4 regions of the Viridibacillus sp. FSL E2-0187 genome follow, and region 4 is predicted to be linked to each of the others. Evidence: riboswitches for the same ligand, from Rfam matches in the RefSeq annotation. Region 4 holds a riboswitch; each other region holds the start of a gene.
The links. Region 4 has a riboswitch for cobalamin ahead of MHH85_RS09555 (Ig-like domain-containing protein). Riboswitches for the same ligand answer to the same signal wherever they lie in the genome.

Region 1 (8,006 bases), 1.6 Mb from region 4:
TTAACATAGATCCGCCTATTAATATCAGAATTTTGCTTTTCTTCACGTCAACACCAAGATACTTGGCACGTTCTTCTCCAAATAACATCGCATTTAATTCACGACGGTTTAACCATAATAAAAATGATCCGATGAGTACAAAAGGCCACACCATCTTGACATATGGCCATCCACGCATTGAAACGCTTCCCATAAGCCACCCAATGATTTGCCGTAACTCATCACCTGTTAACGCAATTAACAATGAAATTAATGCTCCTAAAAATGAACTAACGATAATTCCTGTTAAAATCAGAGTTTCCATTTTCATAGTTCGATCAACTAATCGTGCAAAAGCCAGTACACCCATCATCGCCAATAAGGCCCCTAGCATGCTGAAGGCTGGTAATGTGTATATACCAAAAATAGGGGTCGAAATGCCGAAAAAGAGCGTCACCACAGCACCTACTGAGGCACCGGATGACACTCCTAACGTATACGGATCGGCGAGAGGATTTTTAAGCAATCCTTGGAAAGCAGCGCCCGCAATGGCCAGTGAGGCTCCTACTAACCCTGCAAGCACAACACGCGGCATGCGTATTTTCCACAATATATTCGTCGCTGTTGGATCCGCTGCCGTATTCCATAACGTACTAATTGGTACTTTTACAGAACCAATTGATACACCTAGCCAAATGCTAACAATTAAAATCACAAAGGCTATGGTGTACCCTAAAATGGTTTTCCTCACTCAAAAGCCTCTGGATATACTGCTTTTGCAATGACCTCTAATCCTTCAGCAAGACGAGGACCTGTACGACTTGTTAAGTTCGCATCAACTTGAACAACTGCATCATTTTTAACAGCTGTAATACTATCGAACCCTTGGCGTTTTTTCACCTTTTCGACAATATTTTTTACATGGTTGTATTTCACAATAATTGTATCTGGATTACGTTTCACAATTTCTTCAGGATCAATTTGGAACCAACCAGTTTGATCTGCTGTGACGTTTTTTATATTTGCTAGATCAAACATTTCTTGCATAAATGTATCTTTACCTGCAGTGTAAATATTAGGTTCATCTGATGTTTCGACGAATGCTGATTTTTGTTTTACATCTTTCACTTTTGCTTGTACTTCTTTTACTTTTGCTTTCATATCATCAGTAATCTTCTTAGCCTCATCTGCTTTACCAGTAATGTGGCCTATTTGTTCAATTGTTTTATACGTTTCAGCAAAATTCCCAGCATTTTTTACAACGAAAACTTTCAATCCTGCGTCACGTAATTGTTGGAGACCTGCTTCTGAAGTACCTAGAAGTGTTTCGTGTGCGAAAACAACGTCTGGATTTAAACTAATAATTTTCTCGGCGTCAAATTTCATGCCACCGATTTTTTCTTTTTTCGTTGCCGCTTTAGGATAATCATCATTATCCGATACAGCAGTAATTTCTTTTTCTAAACCTAACGCGAAAAGAATTTCTGTGTTACTTGGTACCAAAGTAATAATGCTCTTTGGTGCTTCTGTAAATTTCACATCATTACCAAGTGCATCAGTCTCTGTTAATGGATAACCCGCTACCTGTTGCTCTGTCGCTGGCTCACTATTTTCCTTTTTCTTCGTATCTTCCGTTTGGCCACAGCCTACTAATACACCTAGTGCTAAAACAAACACTAAACAAAATTGCCATATTTTCTTCATTTACATTTCCTCCTTGTTCATAAAAAAATCTCTCGTTTTACGACGAGAGATACGATGACAGTGAATATATACATAGCTGTACTCAAAATGCACTTTTACTGACACCATTTCTATCCGCGTAGTTCTAATTGGTGGTCTCCATGTTGGTAGGTCTCCTGGCTCGTGATCACAGCTTGCCGTGCCTTCCCAAAGCGTTAGGCTTTAGTGACAAATTACGACTTACTCACACATACAGTGGCGGGACCGCGTCGGATTTTCACCGACTTCCCTTTTCTCTTTACCTAATGAAAGTAAAGAACCAACATGTCTCACAATATACAATTTTTTATTATATCCTGTACAATTATACAGAAATTTAAATACTTGTCCAAGTTGTTACTAGGCTTGGTGGAACTATTAGCAATAACAAATTGTGACATGAATGGATTAAGTGTAGCTATTTTAGCTTTAACTAGCGCAATTTTTTTTCTTTCGTTTGTTCTTTATAAAAACCAAAAGACCATTCCACACTTATTCAGTGCGAAATAGTCTTTTTATAAGTACCTCTTAGATTCACAAACTTATTCAATCTCAGTAGCTAAAAGGGTCTTTCTGTCATTACATTTTCTCAGGTGCTGATACACCAATAAGTTTTAGTGCGTTTGCGATTGTAGTACGAACTGCTGTAATTAGAGATAAGCGTGCTTCTGAACGATCTTTGTTGTCTGCATCTAATACTTTTTCAGCATTGTAGAAGCTGTGGAAAGTTGCTGCTAGTTCTTGAATGTAGTTAGTAATACGGTGTGGAGAGCGATTCTTCGCAGCATCCGCAACAACTTGTGGGAAGTCCCCTACTTTTTTCAAGACATCAATTTCTTTCTCTGCATTAAGAAGATCTAAATGTTCTTCAGATGCTGCAAAGCCTTGTTCTTTTGCTTGGCGCAAGATGGAAGAAATACGAGCATGTGCATACTGTGCATAGTAAACTGGGTTTTCATTTGATTGCTTAACAGCTAGGTCAAGGTCAAAGTCCATATGTGAATCACCTGCACGCATTGCAAAGTTGTAACGTACTGCGTCTAAGCCAACCTCTTCAACAAGTTCACGTAAAGTAACCGCGTTACCTGTACGTTTACTCATTTTCACTTTTTCGCCGTCTTTCATTAAATTCACCATTTGAATGATTTCAACTTCTAATGTGTCACGATCGTAACCAAGTGCTTCGATTGCTGCTTTCATACGTGGGATATAGCCATGATGGTCAGCTCCCCAAATGTTGATAAGTTTAGTGAAGCCACGTTGAATTTTATCTTCATGGTATGAAATATCTGGTGTTAAATATGTGTAAGAACCGTCATTTTTTATAAGTACGCGATCTTTGTCGTCGCCAAATGTTGTTGAACGGAACCAAGTAGCGCCTTCTTCTTCAAATACATGACCATTCGCACGAAGTTTTTCTAAAGCCGTTTCTACTTTACCTGATTTATAAAGTGATGTCTCAGAATACCAAACGTCGAAGTCAACACGGAAGTTTGCTAAGTCTTTTTGTAATTTACCAAGCTCTAATTTCAAGCCGTGTTCACGGAAAAATTCAAAGCGCTCTTCATCTGACTTACTTAGAATCGAATCACCAAACTCAGCAACTAGTTTACCTGCGATATCGATGATATCTTGACCATGATAACCGTCTTCAGGCATAGTAGCTTCTAAGCCTAACGCTTGTTTGTAGCGGGCTTCTAAAGATGCCGCTAAATTATTGATTTGATTACCTGCATCATTGATGTAGTATTCACGTGAGACATCATATCCTGCAAAGTCTAGAACGTTACATAATGAATCCCCTACAGATGCTCCTCGTGCATGTCCTAAATGAAGGTCACCAGTTGGGTTAGCTGACACAAATTCAACTTGTACTTTTTCATTAGCGCCAGCTTGTGAACGTCCGTATTCAGCGCCTTGCGCTAAAACAGTTGTGATTACTTCCGCTAAATAGTCTTTGCGTAGCACAATATTCATAAAACCAGGACCTGCGATGTCGATCTTCTCAATTGCAGTACCTGTAGTATCAAGGTTTTCAATAATAGCTTCAGCGATTGCACGTGGTGGCTTTTTCGCTAATTTTGTAAGTTGCATAGCTATATTAGTTGCATAGTCGCCATTCGTCTTATCCTTTGGTGTTTCTAAATGTATATTCAATGTTGATGTATCTTCTAAAAGACCTGCTTTTGATACTGCTGCAAGAAGCGCTTCTTTAATCGCATGTTGCACTTGTTCTACTGCGTTCATTATTTTCCCTCCGAGTAATTAATTTCTAAAGTATAATCGCCTACTGATTGTCCACCAACGATTAGATCATAGTTTAAATAAAATCTTCCGCTCGTTTTACTGTCATGCGGCTCGAATAGCATGTCCTTCGTATACGTCACGATTGGTAATGCACCGAACTCACTATCATAATGGCCGTTTTGTTCATGATTAAGTAAAAATGGCATACGCATTTTCACATCACCATTTCGAAGAATAACTGCCTCATTAGTACCGAATTTTAAAGTTGAACGAATATGTTTATCTTCTTGAACTTCTTCATATTGTAAGTACGTTTGGTCCCTTTTTTGAACTATCGTACCTTCTGACCAAAGCTCATAAGTTTCAGCTTCTGTTTCAGATGATTGTCGAATTGTCGTTTTTAACTTTAATTTTACGGGTGCTTTAAGTTCACTAGCCATACTTATGGGCCTCCGTTCCATTCTTTATATAACCTTCTTATTATAGGTTAGATTCGCTTGTTTTTTCAAGGTGCAAGTAAATTTAAGACAAACAGTGAATTCTTTATAATCACTCCTTCTCACTACCTTATGTCGTTTTATAGGGAAAACATAATTATTTTAATTTTTCTTATAAAATTGAATGTTATAATGAAGGCATAAAATGGTAGGAGAGAATCTATATGTTGCTCGAATTAGTCATTAATTTTTCGATATTATTTACTTTTGTTATATTTTCATATTGGTTATACGAGTCTTTAGAACCTTATCAAGATAGTTTTATTGAGCTGCAACCTTGGATCGTAGGTCTCGTAGCAGGACTTACTGGCTTACTTTTGATGGGTACGGCTGTACATTACCAAAATGATATTATTAGTGATAGTCGTTTTATTAGTATCTTACTCAGTGGATTGCTCGGAGGCCCAATTGCTATTGCTCTGTCTTCACTCATCATAGGGGTTTTTCGAATTTATGTGTTTGGCTTGTCAGAAACGTCTATTTTTGCAGGATTAAATATTTTAGTAATTGGTGGTGTTATCGCATTTATTTCAATAAAAAAACCAATTACTTTCGGCAATATTTATTTCTATTTCACTTATATCGTTTTTCAAGTTTGCATTGTTTTCTATATTCTTTCAGATACTAGGATACATGGCTTACAAAATGTTATTCAAACAGCACTTTTTTATATCGTGTCATTTTACATAACTTTACTTGTATTAAAATCAATTCGAAATCAATTTAATCGTATGCGAGAAACTGAAAAAATGGCTGAAACAGATTACTTAACTGGACTACCGAATAACCGGCGCTTCCAGCAAATAATAGATGATTTACTCTCTAATAATGTCCCTTTTTCATTGATATTAATTGATATCGACTCTTTTAAAAAAGTTAATAAAACGTATGGTCATCCTGTTGGTGATGAAATCTTACAACAAATAGGTACACAGTTAAAAAATTATGTGAAAACGATTAATGCAGAAGCTGCTAGGATTAGCGGCGAAGAGTTTTATATTGTTTGTAAGGACGCTGTGCCTGCCTATGGCATACATTATGCAAATTTAATTCAATCACAAATTGCCAAAACACCACTTGTTGTGTCCACTGGTCATGTAATTCCTATTACTGTTTCCATTGGTATTTGTTCATACCCTGACAATGGTAATACTTCAAAAGAACTCGCGTTTTCGGCAGATAAGGCCATTATGCAAGCAATAGCAAGAGGTTCAAACCAACTCGTTCACTTTAACCAATTGAATAATTAATATTATTGTAATAAAACGCTAAGAGAATTCACCCTTAGCGTTTTTTGTCGCTGTCAAATAATTACCAAATTCATCCTTTTTAATTTTTTTCGTCCGTTTATTTTACATAGAATCATCACATACTATCGCTAAATTGGTGGAACGGAGCTGTTCTTATGAATCGAGCAGACTATTGGCGAAAAAGAAGGGTGAATAAGCGCTGGAAACGCACTCTTATGTGGAGTGTCGTAGGTATTTCAGCTTTTTTAACAGTATTGCTGTCACTCAGAATATACGCACAAATTGCGGGTGCGCCTTCTCTCGCTGTTCCGAAGGCAACCGTTTTTTTAGATGCGGATGGGCATCGAGCTGGCGATAAATTTTCTATGGAACGTCGCTACTGGGTAAACCTAGATGAAATTTCTCCTTTTGTTGCACAAGCACTTATTGCAACGGAAGATAAAAATTTCTATTCGCATAACGGTTTTGATTACACCCGTATTGCAGGCGCATTATTGAAAGATATTAAGGCAATGCGCAAAGTTGAAGGAGCGAGTACAATTACGCAGCAATATGCTCGCAATTTATATTTATCGCATGAGAAATCGTGGCTAAGGAAAGCAAATGAAGCACTCTATGCATACCGTTTGGAAGTCTTTTATGATAAGGATAAGATTTTAGAAGGCTACTTAAATACTGTTTACTTTGGACATGGTATGTACGGTATTGAAGCTGCAAGTAGATTTTATTTTGGGAAATCAGCAAAAGATTTAACACTTTCTGAAGCTGCTTTGCTAGTTGGGATTCCAAAAGGACCAGGCATTTATTCTCCTGCAGTAAATAAAGAAAAATCAATAGGTCGTCAACAATTAATATTAAGTTTAATGTCTAACCAAAGTGTTATTTCTGAAGAACAAGCAGAGAGAGCTAAGAGCGAAACTCTAGATTTTAAATATGAGGAATGGGAAAATTCGAAATCACTAGCACCATACTTTTTAGATACAGCTTGGCAGGAAGCAAAAGATATCCTGACTGAGAAAGGCCGTCGCTTTGAAGAAGGTGGTTGGGTAATCAAAACAACATTGAATACTTCACATCAAAAAGCTGCTGAGGAAGCTGTTGAGAAATCGTTACCAAACGATGAACTAGAAGTTGGTTTCGTTAGTATGGATCCATCTACAGGTTATGTTACTGCACTAGTTGGAGGACGACACTATTTAACAAGTACATTCAATAGGGTAACACAAGCTAAAAGGCAACCTGGATCTGCTATTAAGCCTTTTTTGTATAGTGCTGCACTGGAAAAAGGTTATACTCCTTTAACGTTTATGGATACTAGCCCTACCATTTTCACTTATGATGATGGACGCTCTAAGTACGAGCCCAAAAATGTAAATGGCGAATTTGCGGATCATCCAATGTCTTTGGCACAAGCAATTGCTATATCTGATAATATCTACGCAGTGAAGACGTTTGAAACCATCGGCTATAAGGCATTCAGTAATGTATTGAATCGATTTAACATCCAAAGTAAATTGCAAAATTCACCAGCGGTAGCTCTTGGTACTTCTGAAGTAAGCTTAATGAATTTAACTTCCGCTTATAACACATTAGCGGCAAAAGGTGTTCAAAAGAAACCAACAACAATTATTTCAATTACTGATGCAAATGGAAAAGTTATTTATAAAGCAGAAAAGAAACAGAAACAGAAACAAGTGATTAGTTCAGATGATGCGTTTTTAATCACACAGTTGATGACTGGTATGTTCGATCCAGTCTTTAATGATTATGCACCAGCAACTGGGATTTCAATTCGTAACAAACAAACTAGACCTTATGCAGCAAAATCAGGTACAACTTTAACCGATCAAATGATGGTTGGTTATACCCCTTCTTTAACTGCTGGTGTTTGGAATGGTTACGATAAAGGCAAACAGATGGACAGTGCAGAAGATTCACGAGCTACAAAACAAATTTGGATTGATTTTATGGAAAAAGCACATGAAGGATTACCTAGTGAGCCATTTATGGCGCCTGATAATATTGAAGGCGTAATTGTCGATGTAAAAACAGGTGGTCTAGCGACTTCAAGTTGTGATCAACAACGACTTGTATATATGAAAAAGAAAGATATCCCGAAAAAGCTATGTACAGATCCAAGTATTGTTAGTGATTTAACGAAAAAAGACGAAACATCTTGGCATCTATTTCCTTTTTCATTATTTGAATAAAAAAAGCTGCATCTTCTAAGGAGTCCGTTATCCTTAGGGAGATGCAGCTTTTTGGTTCTCGAAAATATGAGTTACATGGGGCATTCGGCTTGGGTTTGTCA
Region 2 (8,006 bases), 550 kb from region 4:
TGCTACTTTTATTTCCTGCTAGATCCTTAGCGTAAATTGATAGTTTAGTATTTGCTTTTTGTTTTTTGATTTTCACACTGAAATTGCCTTTGCTACTTGCTTTAGCTGAGCCAATTTTTTTGTGTTTACTATTGTAGATTGTAATTGTTGCTTTTGCTTCAGTTTTACCTTTTACTCTTGTAGTTTTCGATGTAATTTTAGATACTGTTGGTTTTTTCGGTGCAATTTTATCTTTTACTATAATTGTTTTTGATACGCCTTTATTACCTACTGTATCTTTCGTTTTTACGACTAATTTTACGTTCGCTTTTTGTTTTGCAATCTTCAGAGTATAGTTACCTTTGCTACTCGCTTTTGTTGATGTAAGTAGTTTAGAGCCTTTATAAATAGAAACGGTTGCTTTAGCTTCTGTAGTCCCTTTTACAGTAGTTGTTTTGTTTGAAATTGTTCCTACTGTAAGTTTTGTTGGTCCAATTTTATCTAATACAGTTATTGTTTTTGTTACACCAGCATTGCCAGTTTCATCAGTAGTTTTTACTACTAAGTTCACATTCGCCTTTTGCGCAGGAATCTTTAACGTGAAAGTTCCTTTACTGTTAGCTTTCGTTGATGCAAGTAATTTAGTTCCATTGTAAATTGAAACTGTTGCATTGGCTTCTGTTGTTCCTGTTACGGAAGTTGTTTTGTTTGAAATTGTTCCCACTGTAAGTTCAGTTGGGCCCTCAGTATCTGGATTTTCCACTGGTGGATTTGTATCTGGTATTTCACCAGCTGCTAATCTTGCAAATGTTGATTTTCCATTCAATGCGTCTTCTAACGCAATGATTACTTGTTCAGTAGCCATTAAGTTTGTTTTAGTGTCTCTAATCATCCATTTAAATGAACCGTCTTCTAATTGATAATCATCAATCATTTTTTCAAGGATGTTAACTTTTTTACCGTCTTTTTCATAGCTCCATTTGTTAGCTGTTAAATCTTCTCCAGCTGTAGCTAGTCCCATAATAATACTTGCCATTGAGTTTGTATTATCTACAAAACCATCTTTTTGATATTTTGCATGAATACCATCTACTGCTTTTTTAATTGACTCGTTAATTGTTTCATTGGTCTTATCAGCATTATTTAATAACGTTAATGCAGTTAAATTCCAACCTGTTACATCTAAATCATCAGATGAACCAAATCCAGAGAATAATCCTGAATTATTTTGTTTCTTTAAAATCACTTCTAAATGTTTGGCTTTATCATAATCTGCATTTGCTAATCCTAGCGCTATTGATGCCCAAGATTCACCGTATGCAGTAAAAAAGCTACCATCAGCTTTTTGTTTGTTTTGTAAATCTTCAACAATGTTGCGTTGTCCAAGGTTTGTTGGATCTAACCCTAGAATATAGGCGCCTATAATAGTACCTGCATCTTCATTTGAAGTACTTGAAGCAGCCGTTTTAGGTTTCACCCAATAAGATTTTTCGTTTGTAACTTCTGAGCCCTCTGCCCATTTGTAGTTTTTAATATCCATACCTAATGCATACATTGCGGATAATGACCAGTAGCCACTGTGTGAACTATTTACCCTAGAACTAATAGTTTGGTTGTTAGTAATATAATATTGTTTTGCCTTTTCTAGTGAGTTCACTAGTTTTTCTTTGATTACTTGTGGTGATGTTGTTTGAGATGCATTGTCATTGTTTACTACAGTAATACTTTCAGCTTGAGCAGTAAACGGCGATAGTAATGAAAGTAGCATAACAAAAGCTAGCATCATACTGAATGAACGTTTCAACATTTGAATTCCTCCGATTTTATTAAGGTTTATTGGATTCGGAATTCGGCTTTTTCATGCTAATCGACTATATAACTTTCACTTATTGATGAAATTTAAAAGTTCTTAACAATGAAAAAAGCTATTTCTCCATAGAGAAATAGCATAAATACAAAGAAATATAGGACAACAGTATTGTCTAATATAGATTGTTTTGCCGTAATCTCACTTTATTCCGAAGAGTAGATATACGCTTTGAATTAGATAGGTCTCCTGGCTTATGCATCAATTTACTTTAAGGACCTTCCCGTATAAAACAGTGGTATTCCCTTATTTCATCAGCATTTACAGTTGCGGATACAGCTTCGGTATTTCACCGAATTCCCTTTTATGTATGTACTACACCTAATTCTGGCATACAATATTCACTTACTATCAATTTATCATAATATTAAAAATTAATCTATTAAATAATGATTTATTTTTGATATTTTATCCATTTCACATCAAATAATTACATAAATCAAAAAAGGAATGTATATATCTTAATCTCAAAATTGGATTTACTCTATCATTTTATGACCACCATGACTCCTAATAAACATGTTAAAATAGAAAATAATACTATATTAATAGTATTAATAAAGGAGGCATTAGATGGCTAATTTTGGAGATATGCTTATACTTTTTGTTGTCATTGCTTTAATTTTATTAGGTACGATTTCTTTTATGCTATTTGTTAGAAGAATCATTATAAATACAACACCAAAGAATGAATCTAACGAACTAAATGAAAAATTGGATAGGATTATCATGTTATTGGAAAAACAATCTAAATAATTATTATTCGTTATAAAAAACTAGTTGCCGAATCTAATATAAGATTTATCAGCTAGTTTTTAATTTAATTCAACTTCGATAATAATGGACGATTATTTTGCCAAATAACTTCTACTGGAATATCAAAAAATGAAGAAAGTTTTTCACTTGTTAGCATATCCACTGTACTTCCAGAAGCAAATACCTGTCCTTTTTTTAATAATAATGTTTTCTGGAAAACAGGTAGAATTTCTTCAATATGATGTGTGACATATATTATAGTTGGTCCATTTTCTAAAGCTGCAATTTCACCAATGGTTTCTAACAATTGTTCTCTTGCTATGAAGTCAAACCCTGTCGCAGGTTCGTCTAATATGAGTAGCTCTGGATCATCCATTAATGCACGACCGATCAATATTCTTTGCTTTTCACCTTGCGATAAAGTTTGATAATCACGATCAGCATATTCAATACTCCCTAGTTTTTTCAATATGCTTATTGCCTTTTCTCGAATGGCTGGTGTTGGCTTTTCATATAAACCAATTGAAGCAAAGGCACCTGAAAGAATGATTTCAAATGCACTATCATAGGGATTTAATTTTTGTTGAAGTCCTGAAGATACGAGGCCAATCTTCCTTCTAAGTTCTTCACCTAAAACAGATTTCCCAAATGTCCTTCCTACTACTTTTAAACTACCTTTAGTCGGAAAATAATAAGAACAGAGCATATTCAGCAAAGCTGATTTGCCAGCGCCATTTAAACCGTAAAGTACCCAATGCTCTCCTTTTTCTACTTGCCAATTAATATTTTCTAGAATCCATTGGCCTTCTCTTTTTAAACATACCTCTTTCATATGTAATACCATATCGAAAACCCCTTTATATATATTCACTTTATTATAACTGAATATTCATAAAACAAGAGATAGTAAAAGAGAATAAGGTTCAGAAGCTGTCAAAATAGTAAACCCCCTCATGTTCTTGGACAAGAGGGGGTTGTATGGCTATTTAGCAAAAATTTGTGTTCCATATGTTGGATATTGAGTGCCTTTACCAGAGACCACAATACCTATTCCAACTTTTTGATAATTTGGTGATAGAATATTTGCTTTATGGCCAGGAGAATTCATCCACCCCTTCATGAAACTTGTTGCTGTTGGATAACCTGCTGCAATATTCTCTCCTGAAGCATTTGTGTTATAACCTGATCCTTTTAGGAGGTTAGACCAGCTTCCATAAGTTGGGCTTGTATGGCTGAAATAACGATTTTTCTCCATATCTAATGAACGAATTATCGCCAACTTTGTAAGTTTTGGATCTTGCTTTAAAGGCTTCAAATTCTTTTTTGCACGTTCTTTATTTAAAATAGTAACTATTTGATCTTGCATTTTTTTATTTCCTAAATCAATGTAACTGTCGACAAATTTTCCAGATTTAATCCAGTATGTCTTGCTACCTTTTTTAACTTTAATCCAACCATTTGTATTGGCAACGCTCACTTTATAAATACCAGCTGCAAGCTTTGTAGATGATTTAGATCCTTTTTCTTTTTTATATGTTGTTGTTTTTTTTGAAAGATAGATATAATCACCAGTGAAACCGTTCTTTATCCACTTTTTATCTTTTGTTTGCATCCATTTGTCTTTAGTTGTTTTTATAATCGTTACTTTCTTTTTTGCAGCAACTGTAGATTTTCTTCCATATCCACCTTGCTTAGTAAACAACCTACTTTTTTCAGTTAGTGTTACCTGTTTTGTTTTTGAAGTACTTGCTTTAGCATATATCGGGCTAGCTAAACTACCTAATAAGATCATCGCCATGAAAATGACACTTAGTTTTTTCAGCATTTTATTCACCTTAATTCCTCCAAACCTAATTTTTAAAACGATATTTCCAATGAAATTAACACTCTCAATATTCTTTTCGGAGAGTTCGACATTAAAATATAGTCGTTTTATTAATATCAATAAAAAAAGAATCGTATAGACTACAATTCGTACTCACTATATCATATTATCAATTTTTTATGCTCTTAAAGTCCAAAAATAGTTTGATATTATTAATTTTTCAACATCTTACAGATACATAGAACTACTATTTTAAACTGTTCTTTTATCCTCCATCTGTTATATACTAGTTTCATATTGCAACAGAAAGAGAGAATCTATGATTTCATTTATATTAACTACAAAACGTCTTATAAAGGCTTTAATCCGTGCTTTTAAGCAACCAGTATTTATTTCATTGTTTACTACATTATTACTCATCCTTTTGTCAGGCACGATGTTTTATACAAAGGTAGAAGGATGGTCTATTCTTGACGCCATATACTTTTGTGTTGTCAGTCTGATTCCTAGTGGTGTAGATACTTCGCTCACACCAACTACAAATCTGGGTAAAGTGTTTACTATGTTTTATTTAGCGGTTGGAGTAGGGGTTATGTTTCTAACATTACTGACTCTTGGTAAAACGATGATAAAATCTACAGATGATTCGACTACTGAGATTAAAAAAGTAAAAAAAAATAGTAAGTTTTAAGGTTGTCTTAAATGACGACCTTTTTATTTTTATTCATTTTCCCTCTTTAGAATAATCAAAATATTTACTCTATATGTAATATAAGATATGATGAACATAGTTAATTTTATCTATATAAAAATTAATTGTAGATACAAATTACTTATATCTGATGACTAGTATATAGAAGAGAGGTTTTTTATTTGAGTTTATTAGAAGTTTTAAAACAGGCTACACCATACATACAAATGGCATTCAATAATGAAATCTTTGTAAGTATTGTTGAGCGAAACCAAAACAAAGTCTACTTTGCATCACCAGGAACTAAAGTTGATCTAGGAGTAAAGACTGGTGATACGATGGAAGATACTGAAGAATTACGACAAGCCTTTACAGGGAAAAACGTTAAAAGAGATATACCTGCCGAATTTTATGGAGTCTTACTTCACACAAACATATATCCAATTAAAGAAAATGGTCATGTAATTGGAGCTTTTAGTTTAGTATTTTCTATGGAAAAACAAGAAAAATTACAATCTTATATGGATCATCTACAAAATGCTGTCATGGGTTTACAGGATAAAGTACATCTTGTTGCTTCTCATTCAGAGGAGCTAGCAGCAACAAGTACTGAAATTACTGCTCAATCTCGCCAAGCCCTTGCTGATTCAGAAGCTTCTCATAGCGTTACAGACTTTATCAAATCAATTTCCCAACAAACGAATTTGCTAGGGTTAAACGCTTCTATTGAAGCAGCGCGAGCAGGTCAGCATGGTGCTGGATTTAATATTGTTGCTCAAGAAGTACGAAAACTATCTCTAGAAACAAAGTCGGCTACCGAAAAAATTGAAGATTCACTGAAAAATATCACACAAAATTTACAAGGTTTAATGGGTAGCATGAGTCAGATTAATTCCGCTTCTAATGAACAAGCTGAGCTAGTACAAGACTTCAGCTCAATTATAGAAGAACTAGGGTCACTCAGTAATCAAATGGGGCAATTAATGAAAGAAACATTACGATGATTTTTATCACTCCATGAGTTAATAGAAAGCATTACACTCGAGCTCATTGATGTTATGTAATCAATGGGCTTAAGTTTACCCTCTATTACATGTTTACCTTGCTTCAAATTCACCTTCACGCCTATATAGTTTCCTTTGTACATAAAAGAATTTACTACATTTGTCCGATTTTATTGTCATATCCCCCTTGAATAAAGGAACGAATGTTCTTATAATGAATATAAGAGGTGAATCGCATGGAACGACATATTAATCCACAAAAATTGACTACTATTGAAACCTATCAATTACAGCGTATAGCGACAGAACTACTAAGTACTGCTTCAAAGGAAACCATACTATCTACTTTGTCTATCTACGCCTGTTCACAAAAGCAACATTGCACTTCATTAAAAAAATGTTAATGTAACTTAATTGAAGTCTCTGCATTAGGTTCTTTTCATCCATTTCTATTCTTTTTACACCTAATAAAAATAAGCCCTACACACTCTCAAAAAGTGTGTAGGGCTTATTACGTTCTTACATTAAGTTCATATAAATCAAGATTCTAATAATAAATCTTCAGGGTTTTCAAGTAATTCTTTTACAGTTTTTAAGAATCCTACAGAATCTTTACCATCAATAATACGGTGATCATAAGATAGTGCAACGTACATCATTGGACGAATTTGTACTTCATCACCAACAGCGATTGGACGTTTTTGGATTGTATGCATACCTAAGATAGCAGCTTGAGTACCATTCATGATTGGTGTAGACATTAATGATCCGAATACACCACCATTAGTGATTGTGAATGAACCACCTTGTAGGTCAGCGATTTGTAATTTTTTGTCTCGTGCTTTTTTAGCAAGACCACCGATTGCATCTTCGATTTCAGCGAAGTTTTTACGGTCGCAATCGCGAACAACTGGTACTACTAATCCATCGTCAGTAGATACAGCAACACCAACATCATAGAAGTTATTTAAGTGGATTTCGTTACCTACGATTTGAGCATTAACGTATGGATATTTTTTAAGTGCAGCAACTACTGCTTTTGTAAAGAATGACATGAAACCAAGACGAGTACCATCATGCTTTTCTTGGAATTGATCTTTTTTACGGCTACGAAGTGCCATAACGTTTGTCATGTCGATTTCGTTAAAAGTAGTAAGCATTGCTGTACTTTGTTTTACATCAAGTAAACGAGTTGCGATTGTTTGACGACGACGAGACATTTTTTCAACTGTCACGCGAGATTCATCAACTGCAGGAGTAGCAGCTTTTGGTGCTTCAGCTGGTTTTGCAGCAGGAGCAGCTGGCGCTGTACCATGTGCAGCTACATCTTGTACGCGAACTCGACCTTGAGGATCTACTGGAGATACAGATGCTAAGTCGATTCCTTTTTCACGAGCTAATTTACGAGCAGCTGGGCTAGCAATTACACGCTCAGTTGATGATGCTTCTTCAGCAACTACAGGTGCTGGTGCCGCTTTTGGTGCTTCTACAGCTGGTGCCGGTGCAGCCTCTTCAACTGCTGGTGTTGGTGCTGGTGTTGCAGCAGCATCACCTGCTTCAACGATTGCGATTACAGCACCTACTAGTACAGTATCGCCTTCTTCAGCAAGGATTTCTTTCAAAATACCAGCTTCTTCAGAAATGATTTCAGCATTTACTTTATCAGTTTCAAGTTCAACGATGAACTCGCCTTTTTCTACTTTATCACCAGGTTTTTTCACCCATTGTGCAATCGTACCTTCTGTGATAGATTCTGCTAATTCCGGGACAATAATTTCAGCCACTATAATTTCCTCCTTCAAAGTATTCGCTTTTTAGCGAGTTACAGCTTCTTCAATAATACGTGCTTGTTCAGCTTTGTATGAATCTGCATCACCTTCAGCA
Region 3 (8,006 bases), 150 kb from region 4:
ATTCATTTGGTTTATCTTGGTCAGTAATAATGCTTGTTTCCTGTACTTGTAAAATTTCTGTACATAAGTTTGACATTTTCACTCGACCGATATTTTTGAGTGGATGTACTTCGTTAACATTATCATCAAAAATTTCAAACGGATAGCCCGATTCAAATTGCGCTTTTTTTACTTCTGTATAAAGTTTACGCGCATTCAAACGTTTAATCTTACGGATATTCGGATTATCTAGTAACTCATAGTACATCTCTGTAATTGAAATCTCAGACATACGCTTGCCATATTCTTTATAAATATCGTAAGGACTAAATAATACAATATCTTTATCTCGTTTCATAAGTTCAAAGAAAATACTTGGAATAATAATGCCTGTTGATAGAGTTGCTAGACGAATTTTATCATCCGCATTCGGTTTTTTTGATGAAATGAAATTTTCGATATCCGCATGGAATACATTTAGATAGACAACTCCCGAACCATTTCGTTGTCCAAGCTGATTTGAATAACTGAATGAATTTTCTAGTAGTTTGGCTACTGGGATAACACCGCTTGCACGATTTAAAATCTCTTTAATTGGATCACCTAATGGACGTAAATCCGTTAAGTTCACCCCAACTCCTCCACCTAGGCGTGAAAGTTCCAAACAATAACCAATATTTTCAGCAATACTATTCATGGAGTCATCCATAGATAGTTTAAAACAGCTAACTAATTCGCCACGTGCTTTCTTCCCACTATTTAATGCTGTTGGCGTTGCAGGTTGATATGCTTCCATCATAGCTTCGACGGAACGTTCTGCTAGTGTAGTGTCACCTTGTGCTAAATACAAAGCAATAATGACAATACGGTCCTCATATTTTTCTAAAATTTCTTCCCCGTCACGACTTTTCATTGCATAGCTATCGTAAAACTTACTTGCACTCATGAAGGATGGGAAACGGAAATTATAATCATATGCTTTTTTGTACAGCTGTTTAATAAATTCCATATCATACATATCGATAAATTCTTTCTCATAGTAACCTTCATCGACTAAATAGCGAATTTTTTCTTCGATATCAATAAAGTAACGTAAACGCACATTTACATATTCTAAAAAGTAACGGCGCGTTGCTTCACGATCTTTTTCTAACTCTAATTGACCAGTTGTGCTATAACTATTCAGTACATCATTATTAAGTTTTAAATATGTTTTCATCCCATCACCCTCGTTTCATAAAACGTTTGTATTGCTTCATAATCAGCTTGATATCCCCTTAAATCTAGCTTACGCACTAAGGGAACATGATAAGTTGCTGCGATTTTCTCACCAGCACCTCCAAATACCGCATGTCCGAAGTTACTGTTGCCACTGACAACTACTCCCTTACACAATTCCTTGTTTTCTTCTAAAAAACGAGTCACTTTTACAGGGATATCACCTAAACCGTCAGTATATGTAATTAATAGATAAGGCTCGCTCAATAATAATCCCTCAGAGATTTCAATTGATTCTACCTTTAGTTTGGAGACTATATTTCGGACATTGCCAGTACGACTTGCATAAACAATCATTGTGCAATCAGCTCAATTTGAGAAACAATCTCCGTTACATCTCCTATAAATGTTTCGTTATATTCAAGAACAGGCACGCTTAAAAAGCCTGCATCAATAATTGTTTGCTTTGCTTGTTCATCGTGATCAATGTTCACAATTTCTGGCTCAAGTCCTGCACGTTGTAATTCAGATTTTACCCAAAGACATTTAGGACAGATTGTTTTCGTATAAAGTTTCATATATATACCTCTTTTCATTATATAAAAAGGCTATCTCTAAGAGAGACAGCCTAAGATGGGAACGTTAAAAATACATAAGAATGTTTACGTTCCCACTTCTTATTCCCCGAAGAAATGATTGATTTGTTTCATATAGGCAGGTCTCCTGGCTTTGCTTCATTCTTTGATCCCCTTCCCATGCGAATGCACAGTGGCTTTAATCATCGTCAGCTTAACAGTTGCGGGGACAGCGTCGGTATTGTACCGAACTTCCCTTTTAAACTACATATAGTAGTACCTTAATAAAACGAACACAATATATTGTTATTCAACAGAACTAAGTGTACCATTCTTCAAATAAAAAGTAAATCTAGAATTGGGAATTTCTCAAAGTGAGATTATTCAATATTATCAGCTGAACAATTCGCGTAACAAAATGCTTAAATCCGTCTCACTCCGGCAATACATGTTTAGTTCAGCGTAGCCGATAATTGCAAATCCGTATTAACTTCTCCGTAATAAGACGTTATTGTTGTTAAACTTAGATTTTCAAACGACTTTATAGAAATATTTTAGTGTAGTTTTTAACAGCTGATTGATAAATGAAGCATTATTTTATGCGAAAAATGGAGCTATAAATAGCATTGAAATAGCAAAAATAGTACACGTATAGCTCATTATTTTTGGTAATTTCACTTGATTCTTGGCCTTATAGAATCCTGAAAACTGAAGTTTATTACGATACAAGACAAATAATAGCATAAGAATAGAAATCCCTACTAACCAACCACCAGTAGTATTATCTACATTGATATCAAATTGTGAGTAAATTTGCTTTACAATGCTTCCCATAATACCACCTAAAAGTAAAAAAATAAAAATTATACGAATCAGTTCTAATATAAGCCTCATCTATCTACCTCCTGCGTTGAAGTAAGAGCAATTTATAAGTTCATTAATATATTCTTTTTGGAGTAATATTTTCTTTGAATTAGTTAATTTAAGCAGCACTTGTGTTGTATGAACGCTCTTACTTTATTTTTCACTACAAACTGCGTAATTTAAAATAAGGTTTAATATATTTTTTTATCAATATAATAATAAAAGCACATAATAGATAATACTTATAAACAAGATGCCTAAAAAGACTAATGGGGAACCATAACCTATAAAAGCGAATACCAGATCCGTTTGAACAACAGGGTCATATTCGTTTAATATATTTGGCTTGTAAAATTTTGTTTTAATATATCCCCAACAAAAGTATAGATGAATAATATTATATGTATTATCAATGAACAAAAAAATGCTTGTATAATTGTCTTCATTACATTTCTACTTCTATTCGATTGATGCTTAGGAAGGAAAGAAATTTAACCGTTTTTCTCTCTTACGTAATCTTCTACGATGATATTAATAACCTTGTATGATTCTTCTACTATGGCTCTGTTAGTATTTTTATTTCCCGAGTATGTTATTAAAGCCTTCCAGAGAGCCCAACCTCTTGCTCTTCTCCACGTTTCTTTATCCATATTCAATGTATTTTTGAATGTCTTTCTACTCTTTTCATCAAAAAATGTCCAAGCCATTGCAGCATCACAAGCAGGATCTCCCACTCCTAATATTCCAAAATCAATTACTGCGCAAAGCTTACCGTCTTTAACTAATAAATTACCTGGTGCTACATCACCATGAACCCAAACTGCTTTTGAATTCCATTTAGTAGCCAAGGCCAGATCCCAAATCTCTATTAATAAGTGTTCATCAAAAACATCTTTATTACGCACAATAGCATCTCTAGATTCTTCATCGTAAACAGCTAAAGATCCACCTCTATAAAAATTATGCTCGCCAGCTATAGGGCCTTTACTAGCATCAATCGATTGTAATTCAATTAAAAATGCTCCTAAGTCCTTTGCCAATTGATTAATGTCATGAATGTTTTTGTGAGTCAATGACTCTCCCTCTAACCACTCATTGATAGACCAAGGCCAAGGATATTCTTCACTAGGATTACCTTTAGCTAATGGTGTAGAAATTGGTAAAGAAAGATCTTTGCTTAAGATGGGTAGCCATTTTTGTTCTTTCTCCACTTGAGGAACATAGCTGGCCGCACTTGGCAGCCTTACGCTCATTTGCTCACCTAAATGAAAAGTTCTATTATCATGCCCACTAAATTTTACAGGTTTGATTGCTAGATAAGACCATTTGGGGAATTGTTCATTTATCAATTTCACAACTAAATCCACGTTAATATTTTTCATTAAATACCTCTCTAAATGTTATTCAGAATAAGTTTGTTAGACAATTCTTTTCCTTCTCCTTCAAGCCCTAGTTGTCTTTGCAAATGGTTTGGAAGTATACAAGTGAAATTTTTAACAATTTTAACAGTTATCTCTTCTTGATTTGTGTAACCTGTAATTTCTTCACCTATCATTGCCAAATCAAATGGTGAATTGGCGAAAATGGTTTCTGCTAATCGCGTATATATCTCATCAATTTTATTCAACCATGGGTTTAACTTATATGTAAGGGGATATTTATATGGAAAAATCTTTTCAAATGACGCTTGTGGTATAGCGATGTCTAACCAATCTGACTCAGTCTCTATTCTTGTAACAAAAATAACACAAGGTAACTCAATACCATTTGATAGAGATAATGTTCCGTAAAATTGGCTATTACTTTGATTTTCTATATGTATAGGTAAAGATATTGATTGGTTTGGGTAATCCCCTTTTTCTTTCCATAGACCTTTAACTAATGCATTTTTACACAATGCTTCGAGAGCTATATTGAGCCTTTTACTATCCCCTGAAGGAAAATATTCCATCGAAAGCTCATAAAAACCACCAATCCAAGTTTCAGGGTTATTGTAGTAATCATACTCCACTTTATTCTCAACTCCATTTAGATCTTCTCCACCATTATATCATGATGCCTTCACCTAAATAGCTACTTTTCTAGCAAATCGCTTTTATATGATTGGTAGAAGGAAGTATATAAATCGAAGTTAGATATAAACTCCCCTTGGATGTTTCTAAATTGTCTAGTTAAAGTACTCCTAGAATTATTTTGAGAATTTTGCAAATATCGAATACTTTCTTCAAGATCTAAGCAACTTTTTATACTTGCTTTCAGATAATCCTTTGTTTCATGAGAATATGTTTCTCGGAAAGCTAGTTCAAGTAATATTTCTCTTGTTTCTTTTACCTCCATTATGATGGCTTCTAAGTCATTCATTTTCAACCTAACAGGCTTTTTACTTATTAACCATTCCTGTTCATACATTTGAAGAATATATTGTGTGCGTTCGGTAGTTAAATTAAACTCAGAACTAAACTCATAGTTTTTCGCAAAATCATTTAATTCTTCCGTGTATGCTTCAACAACAATATTATTAGCATCAAATGAAAGTGTCTTTTGAACGCTAAAAAAAGAATAAGGATAAAACCAATTTACACCTATTAGAAAAAGGATTGACACACATACCCAAACATTAATTCTTGTTTTTTTCTGCATATAAACCTCTCTTTATAAATATTTTATTATCTTTAACAATAATTTCATAGTTAGAAAAATTATTCAATTATAATTTCAAAAGAGAGATTTTTAAAAGTATTAAATTGCACTATTAATTCCCGACTATACAAGTTCTGTTTATATATAAATGGGAATTAAAGGTTTTTATAAATTAGAAGAGAATATAATTGTTTAATAAGGGAGGTGGAATATTAGTGCTAAAAAAGAGTTTAATTATAACCTTTGTTATATTCACTATCTTAACAATTATTGGTTGTAATAAGAAGGAGGTTTGGAAAGAAAGTTCTTTATTTGAATCTGGTGGATATACGATGATTGGTGAAAAAGGAAAACTTGGCTTTATATACGATGAAAGTGAAGTAGTTAAGTTTTATCCAGATAAAACTCAAAAGTATATGTGGCATTTTTGGGGACCGAAGGAAGAGCTAGACCGTCCATTAAAAGTATTAGCTACCCATGAAGATGGTGGTGATCCAATTGTATTAATTGGGGGCAAAAATACTGTAAATCCTCATAACGGTGCTGATATGAGTATGCCATCGAATATGTCGCTACCGGAAAGTGGTATGTGGAAAATGGATGCTTTTTTTGATGACAACTTATTTGGTACTGTATATGTAAAGGTGCATGAAAAGAAATAGATAATTGGTACTTTATTATTGAACGCAGTTTGAAAATAAAAAAGCATTTCAACAGAAATGCTTTTTTAATACCCTAATTCATATTTAACATGTTATTCAGTCATTACAGTAGTTTTATTAATAGACAAACCATTCAATTGTTCAAAGGGTACACCGGTTTCAGTGTAGCTTCTAACATGTTTCCAACCATTGTTTTTAAAACGGAAAGTTTCAAAAAACAGATTAGCTGGTAGAGGACTTTGACCTTCGAGTAAAATCGTTGCTGAAAGTATTGCCATGTATTCATCTTTACCTAAAGGAACTATACCTATTTCTCTTACATCCCATTTTGCTTCCTTACTTTTCACAAAATTAAACCCTTGAGCCCAACCTTCTAATGATTCACTATAACCATAATCGGCTATCCCATTTTGAGTAACCTCTCTTGCTTGATAGTCTTTGGAAATGAGTGCTTTCATCTCTTCAAATGAACATGTTCTCCAGATTTCTAAATAGCAATCTAAAAACTGTCTAAATGTTTGGGGCAAAGTAATCCTCCTTACAGATTGTAGTCTTCTTCAAGAATTCTATGAAAAAAGTAAAAATCCTTTTAAATATAGAGAATTAATTTTTATTTTTGCTATATTTGCTCAGCTTCAATCTGAACCCCACCACGTCTAATCTGTAACCAATAATAGGACGTTGTCAGTACGCTAATAGCGCCGAATACTAGTACCATGAATTGCAGTCCAATAAAATCTAGTAGTGCGCCTGTGGACAATAAGACGATTTGAAACATAATCCGATCTAGCATATTTCTGAAAGAAAAGAAGCGTCCGTGAAATTCTTTTGGTACTTGTTTTTGAAATATCGTCATTACTGTTGGGAAGAAACAGCCTAAGGAGAATCCGAAGAACGCAAATGTTATTAATGTAAGGAACGAACTGCCAGCAAAATACAACAGCATTTCCCCACTTCCAATGACAATGAGACAAACAAATAAGATTCGCTCTATACTCCATTTCTCCCCAATATATTTGATGGCAAAGGAACCTACCATAAAGGAAATGCCCTCAACAGTATAAATCATCCCTTTAATCATCGCAGAATCTTGAAATTCACTTATCTTAATGACTAATAAATTAAATGAACCTAAAAATAAGAGAGGTATAAACGATAAAATAAACGTCATTTTCACACTCAGATTAGCTTGTAGCATTGGGAATACTTCTTTAAAGCCACTACCCTTTTTAGTATTCTCTTTAAATTGAATGGTCCTTTGAGATTCTTCTTTTGGGATTTTTAACATAAAAGTAAAGAGAAGTATGGCAATATAAGCTACGAATGAGAGCAAATAAAGTGTACCTATAGCCGAATATACTAATATCAAACCCGCTAATGCGGTTCCTGCAACACGAGCAATTGTAGAAACATTCATATCCCAACCATTTAATTGCAATAAATCCTTCTCACCAACAATTAATGGTAAAGTAGCTTGAAGTGCTGGAAAGTAAAAAGAGGCAGAAATTTGTAAAAGTACTAAGAAGACAACCATCCACCAAATAGATCCTGTCGCTAATGCAATAAACATAAAGACAACACTTACAACACGCCCAGCACTCGAGTAAATTAACACAGTTTTTTTACGGGATTGATCGATGACACGACCAGCTAATGGTCCCACAAGTACGCCAGCTAGTAAACCACTTGATAGAATAAGTGACTTAACGAAGTCAGAAGGTACTTTTTCTTGCATGAATTCTAAATTACCAATAATACTTGCCCATAATCCAAGTCCTGCAATTAGTTCTCCAATTAAAATAATCCAAACATTCCGATTTTTCCACATATTATTCTCCTTAAAAAGAAAGGAGCTACTATGAGCTCCTTTCTTCCTGTAAAGTTACATATATTATTTTGTAGGCTTCATTTTTACAACTCTTGTAAGTTCACCGTCAGTATCAATATCTACAACAAATGAACCATTTGAGTAACGGTCTGCATTACGATAATTATCTTCATGTACTTGCTCTTGAACACCTTTTTCAGTTTCTACAAGTAAAATGTCACCTTTATGAACATAAATGAC
Region 4 (8,006 bases):
TTTTTGTTTTTTGATTGTTAGAGAATATGTGCCTTTCGCAGAAGCAGTTGTTGATGCTAGTAACTTAGAGCCGTTATAAATTGTAACTTTCGCACCAGATTCTGCTTTGCCTTTAACAATAGTTGTTTGATCACTAACTATGTTAGCTGTTGCTAGTAATGGTGCTGTAATGTCTTTAACAACTATCGAGGCATTGTTACTTCTTACACCATCAGCATTTTCTGCGATTGCAATAATATTGCTTCCAGCCGCTTGTTTTTTAATTGTTACTGAGAAATTCCCTTTAGTATCAGCTTTAGCTTTATTTAATAAATTATTGTTATTGTAAATATAAACTGTAGCATTTGCAGTAGCTTTTCCTTTAACAACAGTTGCGCTATCACCAACAGACTCCACTACCGGTGCAGCAATATCTACTGCGTAGAATTTAATAGATTCTGCAGCATCTGACATATCATAAATACGGTTTTTGTCGTTTTCTAGACGATTATATGCAGCAAGTGCACGTAATCCTTGATCTGAAGACATTAAGTTTGGAATTTTAAGTGATAAACCACTCTTTAACCCACCCGTAGCACTATCTACAAAATTTACTAGGTTAGAAACAGCCCAGTTACCATCACCTTTAATGAAACGTGGATCCGTCTTTGGATTTGTTTGATTAGAAGTTAAATTGATGATGAATTGAGATACCGTTTCAGGACTGTCACCTTTTGCCCACTCTGAGTAGAAGCCGCCTTGTTCACCTAGTTCTTTACCTAAATAATCATTTGCTTTTTCAACTGCTGCTTTTACTTTGTCATCCTTTGTATAAGGTGCTAAAGCAGTAGCCGTCATTGACGTTGAATCTTTATCAGACCCATAATCTAGAGACCATGCAAATGATCCATCTTCAAATTGATCTTTTACTAAATCATTTACCAATTTCGTTCTTGTAATCTCAGCGTATTTCGCTTCATTTGATAAATCATAATTTTTCGTATCAATAGCGTTTAAGAAATGAAATTTATTCCCATTAGTTAATTTTTTCGCTTCTTCAGTAGCCAAATATGTATCATACATAGATTTAACTAAATCATAACCTCCCACATTACGTGGATCTTTGTTGATTGCTGTTAATGCAATAATGACTTTTGAATATTTACCAACGTCTTCAGAAATTTTACCATCTTTACTTTTAACCTCTTTAACAAGGTTGTTATAGTAAGTTTCATAGTATTTAGATGGAACTGGTACGCTAGCACGAGCGAAATCTGTTACATAGTCTTCATCACCAAATGACGGGTTAGGCACTTGTTGTAGTAAAAATGCCGCTGTTGAATTTAGAACGTTTTTATAACTGACATCTTTCGCTGGTACTTGAACTGTCGCTGAAGTATTTTCTGCAGCGTTTACTGTTGACAATTGTCCCGGTAGTTGTGAAAAGGCTAATAAACTTGCCATGCCGATTGGTGCTACCCATTTTCTTACCCATTTACTTGTGTACATGTTGAAATCCCCCATATCTTTTTGTGAATTATTTGTAGTTTTTGCTTCAAAAGGATGAACATATATATAAGGGCAAAAAAATATCCCTTTACGCAATGTAAAGAGAATTTGGACGGCGAAATGCCAAAAAAATGTACAGTTATATACAAAAAGGCCTTCGATGCTCCAAATCTCCCCCTCGAAGATTGAAACTACATTATAAAAGCAGGTCTCCTGGCTTGTGTATCTATTTACTCTTGTTCCTTCCCAGCGCATTAAACATGCACCAGTGGTTCGCAACAATTTCATCCACACTTACAGTAGCGGGGCTGCATCGGATTTACACCGATTTCCCTTTTAGCTTATGATGAACATAAGCACTCTTATAAGAAATATTTAATTGTCTATTAATCTAAAGTATTTCATAAAAGTTTTAGATTGTAAATTAGATTTTTGTATTGTAATAAAATTCAGACTTTTTTCTCTTAATTTAACAGAAACATGACAAAACCCTACCTGTTTTGAGCAACGGGTAGGGTTTTTATAAAATTGCTATGGCATCAGACTTCGTAATCATCGCTTCCCTTCGTATGTTGATTGAATGCGTTTAACTGTTCTACTGTTAAGTTTTTCACATAAAGATAAAAATTCATTGACTCCATACCATAATTTTCACAAGCAAGACAATACGTTTCATAACCTTCTCTATACATTTCCATGTGAAACCTCCTGTTATATAACAAATTTATTATTTTTTATTAATATATAACAGTTTGAGTTATCTGTCAATTATTCTAACGAAAATTTTTATCCTATTTTTCCATATAAAAAACACCAAACTTTGTAATTGAAAGTTTGGTGTTTTTTATTAAATAATTGAGGTCTCATTCTTAACTTTGTCCTTCGTAACAAGACTTACTACAACAAATGCTACTAAAGATAAGATAATAGGCAACGTAACCGTATGCATACCTAATACACTTGGCATTATTTGATCGATGTAGATATATGATGAAATCCCGATAATCATTGAAGCAATCGCACCGTATTTGTTTCCTGTTTTCCAATATAGACCGAATATAACCGGCCATAGGAATACAGATTCCAATCCACCAAAAGCAAATAAGTTCAGCCAGATAAGTAAATCTGGTGGTCGTAGAGCTACTAGTACCACAGCTATTCCAATAACTGTAGTCACATAGAAACTTGCCTTTTTAATCTGTGCGTCTGAAGCAGTTGGTTTTATATAGTTTAAGTAAATATCTTTTACAACAGTTGAACTTACTAAAATAAGTAAAGCATTGACCGTAGACATGATTGCTGCCATAGGAGCAGCAAGTACAATTCCTGCTAAATAAGGTGGTAATACTTTTAAAGTCAGTAAAGGCATCACTTTATCACCTATTTCTACCCCTGGTAGTACAGGACGTGCTAGTACACCAATTAAATGCATGCCAAACATAACTGTAGCCAGTGCAATTGTGCCAATAATAATGGCTGAATGCATGCCTTTTGAGTTTTTATATGACATGGCACGAACCGCAATTTGAGGTAAGCCTATAACACCTATCCCAATTAAAATCCAAAATGTCGATACGTATAATGGCGTTAAACTACGATCTGCACCATAAGGAGATACAAGATTCGGATTTTCAGCGACTAAATCACTCATTATATTTGAAATTCCACCACCAGCAATAACCGTTGCGACAAGTAAAATGACTGTCCCAATGACCATTACTGAACCTTGTACTGCATCCGTTAATGCGACTGCACGGAAACCGCCAATAATCACATATATTAATACAGCACCTGCAAAGATAAACAATGCAGCTGAATAGTTTAAGCCGGTTAATGACTCTATTAATCGCGCTCCACCAATCCACTGTGCAGCCATGGAAGCAAATAAAAATAGAATTATACTAACTGCAGATACTATGACAACCGTTTTGCTTTGATATCGTTCACGTAAAAAATCAATTAGTGTGATTGCTTGATATTTACGAGCAATAATTGCAAATTTTTTACCGAGAATCATTAGAACGAAATAACCTGCTGGTAACTGGGCCATCGCCAAAAGTACCCAACCTAGGCCAGTATTGTAGGCAACACCTGGTCCGCCAATAAAGCTACCTGCACTACCGTAAGTGGCCATCATTGTCATCGCTAGTAAGAAGCCACCCATTTCACGTCCGCCAAGGAAATATTCTTGCAAGAACGAATTTGATTGCATGACTTGGCGATTTGCCCATATCCCAATTCCAAATATAAGTACAAGAAAAACAACTAATGGAATAATTACTTGCCAATGTATCATTTGTGTTCACTCTCCTCATCGTCAAATGACACTTCTGTGAAGAGGAATTTAATAACAAAAACTATCAGGATGACCATGAAAATAGTACCTGCAATACAGCTATAGAAAAACCATGCTGGAAAACCAAATACATATGTATAAGAAGAAGGATCTCCTGAGCCCATCCCATAAGCAAAGCCAAACCAAATACTGAAGTTGATGATTACAAGAATCACCCCAATGATAGCTTCCCGATGCGCAATTTTAAATCGCTTATCATTCATATAACAATCTCCTTTATGACAAATCACAACATATCAAAAATAAGTTGCTTTAATAATAATACGTTCTCGTTTAAAAAATTGAAAGTATAGAGTTTAGTTTACATAATAATATTATGTAAACTAAAAAATATTGATATAATAATACCTATTTATATATTTAATGGATATATTTACATAAATAGTATTTTTGGAATCAAAAAAGGAGGATTAGCTAAGAAAAAACATCACTTGCAGTGACAAGATGTTAAGGAAAATATAAGTAAAACACATATAAAAAACGCCTCTAAGTTAACTTTCTAACTTGGAGGCGCTTTAAAACTTAAAGTACGCTTAATTTATCATCTTTTAAATCACTGATGAACATACAACCGGGTCCGTGGGTAATCATAATAGCTGGTTTACTTTCCATCGCTACTGCTTGAGGTGTAACGCCACAAGCCCAAAATACTGGTACCTCGTCTTCTTTGATTGTTACAGCATCTCCAAAATCAGGCATATTCACATCTGTGATCCCAATTTGGCTTGGATCGCCAATATGAACTGGGGCACCATGAACATCTGGGAAGCGAGAAGTAATTTGTACAGCTCGGATTGCGTCAGCATGTTTCATAGGACGCATACTAACAACCATTGGGCCTTCAAAAATACCTGCTTTTTCGCATGGGATATTCGTTTTATACATAGGTACATTACAACCTTCTTCAATATGTCTTACTGGAATTCCACTTGCAAGTAGTGGCGTTTCAAAAGTAAAGCTACATCCTAATAGAAAACAAACCATATCATCTTCCCAATAATCTGTAACATCGGTTACTTCTTCAGTGAAAACACCATCACGATATATTCGATATCTCGGTATATCTTTGCGAATATCTGAACCAGGAGCAATAGAGTTAGGTGTAAATGACCCAATATCGGATACATCCACTAGTGGGCAAGATTTGGGATTGCGTTGACAGAACAACAAGAAATCATACGCATATTCTTTCTTTAAAATCACTAAGTTTGCTTGTGTATAGCCTTTAGCCATTCCCGCTGTTGGTCCTGTCAGTTCACCATTTCGAATTAATTTTCGAATAGCAGTTGGAGCCATTGTATCGAATTGTGTCATCATATTTCCCCACTTTCTTTACTAGCTAAATAGTTTAGGTAATTCGACAATAAGTGTTCGAACGCTAAGTACAGCCATAACGACTACAACAAAAATACCAGGAATCGTTAACCACATCGGATGCTTATAGTTCCCAACAACATCTTTTTTATATGCTGCGATTAATAACGTACCAAGTGCAAGCGGTAAGATTATTGCATTGATTGCCCCTACTAAAACTAGAATTTTCACAGGTTTACCAACGAATGCAAATGTGATAGTTGATACCACGATAAAGCCAATAATAACCCAGTTATGATACTTTTCAATCATTGGGTGGAATGAACGAATAAATGATACAGATGTATATGCAGCACCGACTACAGAAGTAATCGCAGCTGCCCACATAATAACACCAAACATACGATAACCAATTTCACCTGCAGCTAATTTAAAGACAGAAGCAGGTGGGTTAGCAGGGTCAATTGCCAAACCTTGATGTACTACACCTAATACCGCTAAGAATAGTGCTACACGCATAATACCAGTAGCAGCAATACCTGTTACTGAACTTTTCGTTACATCAGGTAAAGATTCTACTCCTTTAACTCCTGCATCTAGTAAACGGTGGCCACCGGCGAAAACAATGTACCCACCAACTGTCCCACCAACTAAAGTTACGATTGAAAGGATATCCAGTTTTTCTGGTGTAAATGTATTTGCTAATGCATCACCAACTGGTGGCGATGTTGTAAAAGCAACATACATCATAAGTAAAATCATGATAAAGCCAGCTGCTTGTGCAACCTTATCCATCGCTTTACCTGCTTCTTTTACAAGAAAAATGAAAATTGCAAATACTGCACTAATAACTGCGCCCATAATCGGATCCAAGCCGAGCATAGCATTCAATCCTAGACCAGCTCCAGCAACGTTTCCGATATTAAAAGCTAGTCCACCAATAACAATCATGATGGCTAATACAAGACCTAAACCAGGAAGTACTTTGTTGGCAATTTCTTGACCACGCATACCTGATACTGCGATGATACGCCATACATTCATTTGAGCGAAGACATCTAAAATAAGTGAAACTAGAATAACAAAGGCAAAACTAGCTCCTAATTGTTGTGTAAAGACCGTCGTTTGTGTTAAAAACCCTGGTCCAATCGATGATGTTGCCATTAGGAAGGCAGCTCCTAATAAGACGCTACGTCCTACTTTCTTTCTGCCTTGTCCTTGATCTAAGCTAACCTTTGTCATATGAAAACCCCTTTTTATACGTGAAATGCTTGAACGTTGATGTTATTTTTCTCCAATGTGTTTCGTATATATTTTGCAAATGCAAGTGCATGTATTCCATCCCCATGGATACAAACAGTATCTGCTCGTAATAATACTTTCGTTTGTTGTTGAGACTCAATATAACCTTCTTTGACCATCGTTACGACTTGATTTACAGACTGTTCCTCGTCTGTTACTAAAGCATCTGATTGTGTGCGTGAAGTAAGTGAACCATCCGCTTGATATGTACGATCAGAAAATACTTCATGAGCTGTTTGAAGACCAAGTTTTTCTCCTGCCTTCGTTAACTCACTTCCAGCTAATCCGAATAATACAAGCTCAGGTGAGACATCATATACAGCTTGTGCAATAGCTTCAGATAATGCCTGATCTTTCGCAGCCATATTATATAATGCTCCATGAGGTTTTACGTGCTGCATTTTCTCGCCGAATGTTGATAAAAACCCTTGTAGTGCACCAATTTGATATACGATCATGTCATAGCCTTCTTGAGGAGTAATTTGCATTGGGCGACGTCCGAAGCCATTTAAATCAGGCAAACCAGGATGAGCACCAATTTTTACACCTTTAGCTATAGCCATTTTAACTGTTTCCCTCATCACTGTTGGGTCTCCTGCATGGAAACCACATGCTACATTAGCTGAAGTAATATAATTTAAAATTTCTTCTTGTTCCCCTAGTTTGTATTGACCAAAACTTTCTCCTAAATCGCAATTCAAGTCTACACGAAACATTTTCTCAGCCCCTTACTAATTCAAAATTGATTTAATGTCAGTTTTTCTAACACAAAATTTATATTATCACTAAATCATTATTCTGAAAACATTTATTTTTGAACTTTCTCACAATAATGAATTATCAATTGTAAATAACTTACTTGTCATTTACTATTATCTATCTATATGATTATATTGTTTAATATGCAAAATGAGGGGTTGTACGTTATGGGAGAAGAATTTAAACACGTGAAATTTAAACCTTTGGGTGATTCAGCAGTAATGGTTCAGATTGGGAATACAATTGATCCATCAAACTGCACTATTTTACAAAATTTAGCATCATTACTTGAAGAACAGCCATTTGAAGGGTTTATAGAAGCTGTTCCAGCATATACAAATATTACAATTTACTACAATCCATATACACTTTTTAAGGTTAATGGAAATGTAACATCATATAGCTTTGTATGTCGGTATGTACAACAACTGATTACTCAAATGACAACAGTTAAACAACACACGCAAAGAGTAGTTGAAATACCCGTTGTCTATGGTGGTGAATATGGTCCAGACTTAGAATATGTGGCCGAAATTAATGGTTTAACGACAGATGAAGTCATTCAGTTACATAGTGCAAATGATTGTCTTGTTTATATGCTTGGTTTTGCACCTGGTTTTGCTTTTATGGGAGGCATGAATGAAGCTATAGCAACACCTCGAAAAGAAACACCTAGACTTGCCATTCCTGCACTTTCGGTTGGGATTGCAGGCAAACAAACAGGAATTTACCCATTTGAAACACCTGGTGGCTGGCAAATCATCGGTCGTACGCCACTCGATTTATT

Region 1: another riboswitch for cobalamin. It lies ahead of MHH85_RS17380 (ABC transporter substrate-binding protein); the one in region 4 lies ahead of MHH85_RS09555 (Ig-like domain-containing protein).
Region 2: another riboswitch for cobalamin. It lies ahead of MHH85_RS12360 (Ig-like domain-containing protein); the one in region 4 lies ahead of MHH85_RS09555 (Ig-like domain-containing protein).
Region 3: another riboswitch for cobalamin. It lies ahead of MHH85_RS08825 (glutaredoxin family protein); the one in region 4 lies ahead of MHH85_RS09555 (Ig-like domain-containing protein).

What each region holds. Positions count from the first base shown of each region.
Region 1 is NZ_JBBOVG010000001.1:3,577,773-3,585,778, forward strand. It holds gene MHH85_RS17375 (FecCD family ABC transporter permease) at 1-718, opposite strand, end outside; gene MHH85_RS17380 (ABC transporter substrate-binding protein) at 727-1,683, opposite strand; cobalamin riboswitch at 1,812-2,001, opposite strand; gene argS (arginine--tRNA ligase) at 2,281-3,948, opposite strand; gene MHH85_RS17390 (DUF1934 domain-containing protein) at 3,948-4,388, opposite strand; gene MHH85_RS17395 (GGDEF domain-containing protein) at 4,610-5,695, shown strand; gene MHH85_RS17400 (transglycosylase domain-containing protein) at 5,851-7,905, shown strand.
Region 2 is NZ_JBBOVG010000001.1:2,521,390-2,529,395, forward strand. It holds gene MHH85_RS12360 (Ig-like domain-containing protein) at 1-1,786, opposite strand, end outside; cobalamin riboswitch at 2,009-2,186, opposite strand; gene MHH85_RS12365 (DUF4083 domain-containing protein) at 2,420-2,602, shown strand; gene MHH85_RS12370 (ABC transporter ATP-binding protein) at 2,667-3,446, opposite strand; gene MHH85_RS12375 (CAP domain-containing protein) at 3,585-4,427, opposite strand; gene MHH85_RS12380 (potassium channel family protein) at 4,747-5,118, shown strand; gene MHH85_RS12385 (methyl-accepting chemotaxis protein) at 5,301-6,122, shown strand; gene odhB (2-oxoglutarate dehydrogenase complex dihydrolipoyllysine-residue succinyltransferase) at 6,662-7,906, opposite strand; gene MHH85_RS12395 (2-oxoglutarate dehydrogenase E1 component) at 7,937-8,006, opposite strand, start outside.
Region 3 is NZ_JBBOVG010000001.1:1,824,330-1,832,335, reverse strand. It holds gene nrdE (class 1b ribonucleoside-diphosphate reductase subunit alpha) at 1-1,198, opposite strand, end outside; gene nrdI (class Ib ribonucleoside-diphosphate reductase assembly flavoprotein NrdI) at 1,195-1,554, opposite strand; gene MHH85_RS08825 (glutaredoxin family protein) at 1,551-1,775, opposite strand; cobalamin riboswitch at 1,894-2,071, opposite strand; gene MHH85_RS08820 (hypothetical protein) at 2,370-2,666, opposite strand; gene MHH85_RS08815 (aminoglycoside phosphotransferase family protein) at 3,128-4,018, opposite strand; gene MHH85_RS08810 (hypothetical protein) at 4,030-4,647, opposite strand; gene MHH85_RS08805 (hypothetical protein) at 4,710-5,276, opposite strand; gene MHH85_RS08800 (hypothetical protein) at 5,492-5,938, shown strand; gene MHH85_RS08795 (flavoprotein) at 6,031-6,465, opposite strand; gene MHH85_RS08790 (MFS transporter) at 6,558-7,766, opposite strand; gene parC (DNA topoisomerase IV subunit A) at 7,830-8,006, opposite strand, start outside.
Region 4 is NZ_JBBOVG010000001.1:1,975,159-1,983,164, forward strand. It holds gene MHH85_RS09555 (Ig-like domain-containing protein) at 1-1,488, opposite strand, end outside; cobalamin riboswitch at 1,675-1,867, opposite strand; gene MHH85_RS09560 (transcriptional regulator) at 2,028-2,186, opposite strand; gene panF (sodium/pantothenate symporter) at 2,336-3,781, opposite strand; gene MHH85_RS09570 (YhdT family protein) at 3,781-4,047, opposite strand; gene MHH85_RS09575 (putative hydro-lyase) at 4,367-5,158, opposite strand; gene MHH85_RS09580 (NRAMP family divalent metal transporter) at 5,180-6,400, opposite strand; gene MHH85_RS09585 (LamB/YcsF family protein) at 6,415-7,176, opposite strand; gene pxpB (5-oxoprolinase subunit PxpB) at 7,387-8,006, shown strand, end outside.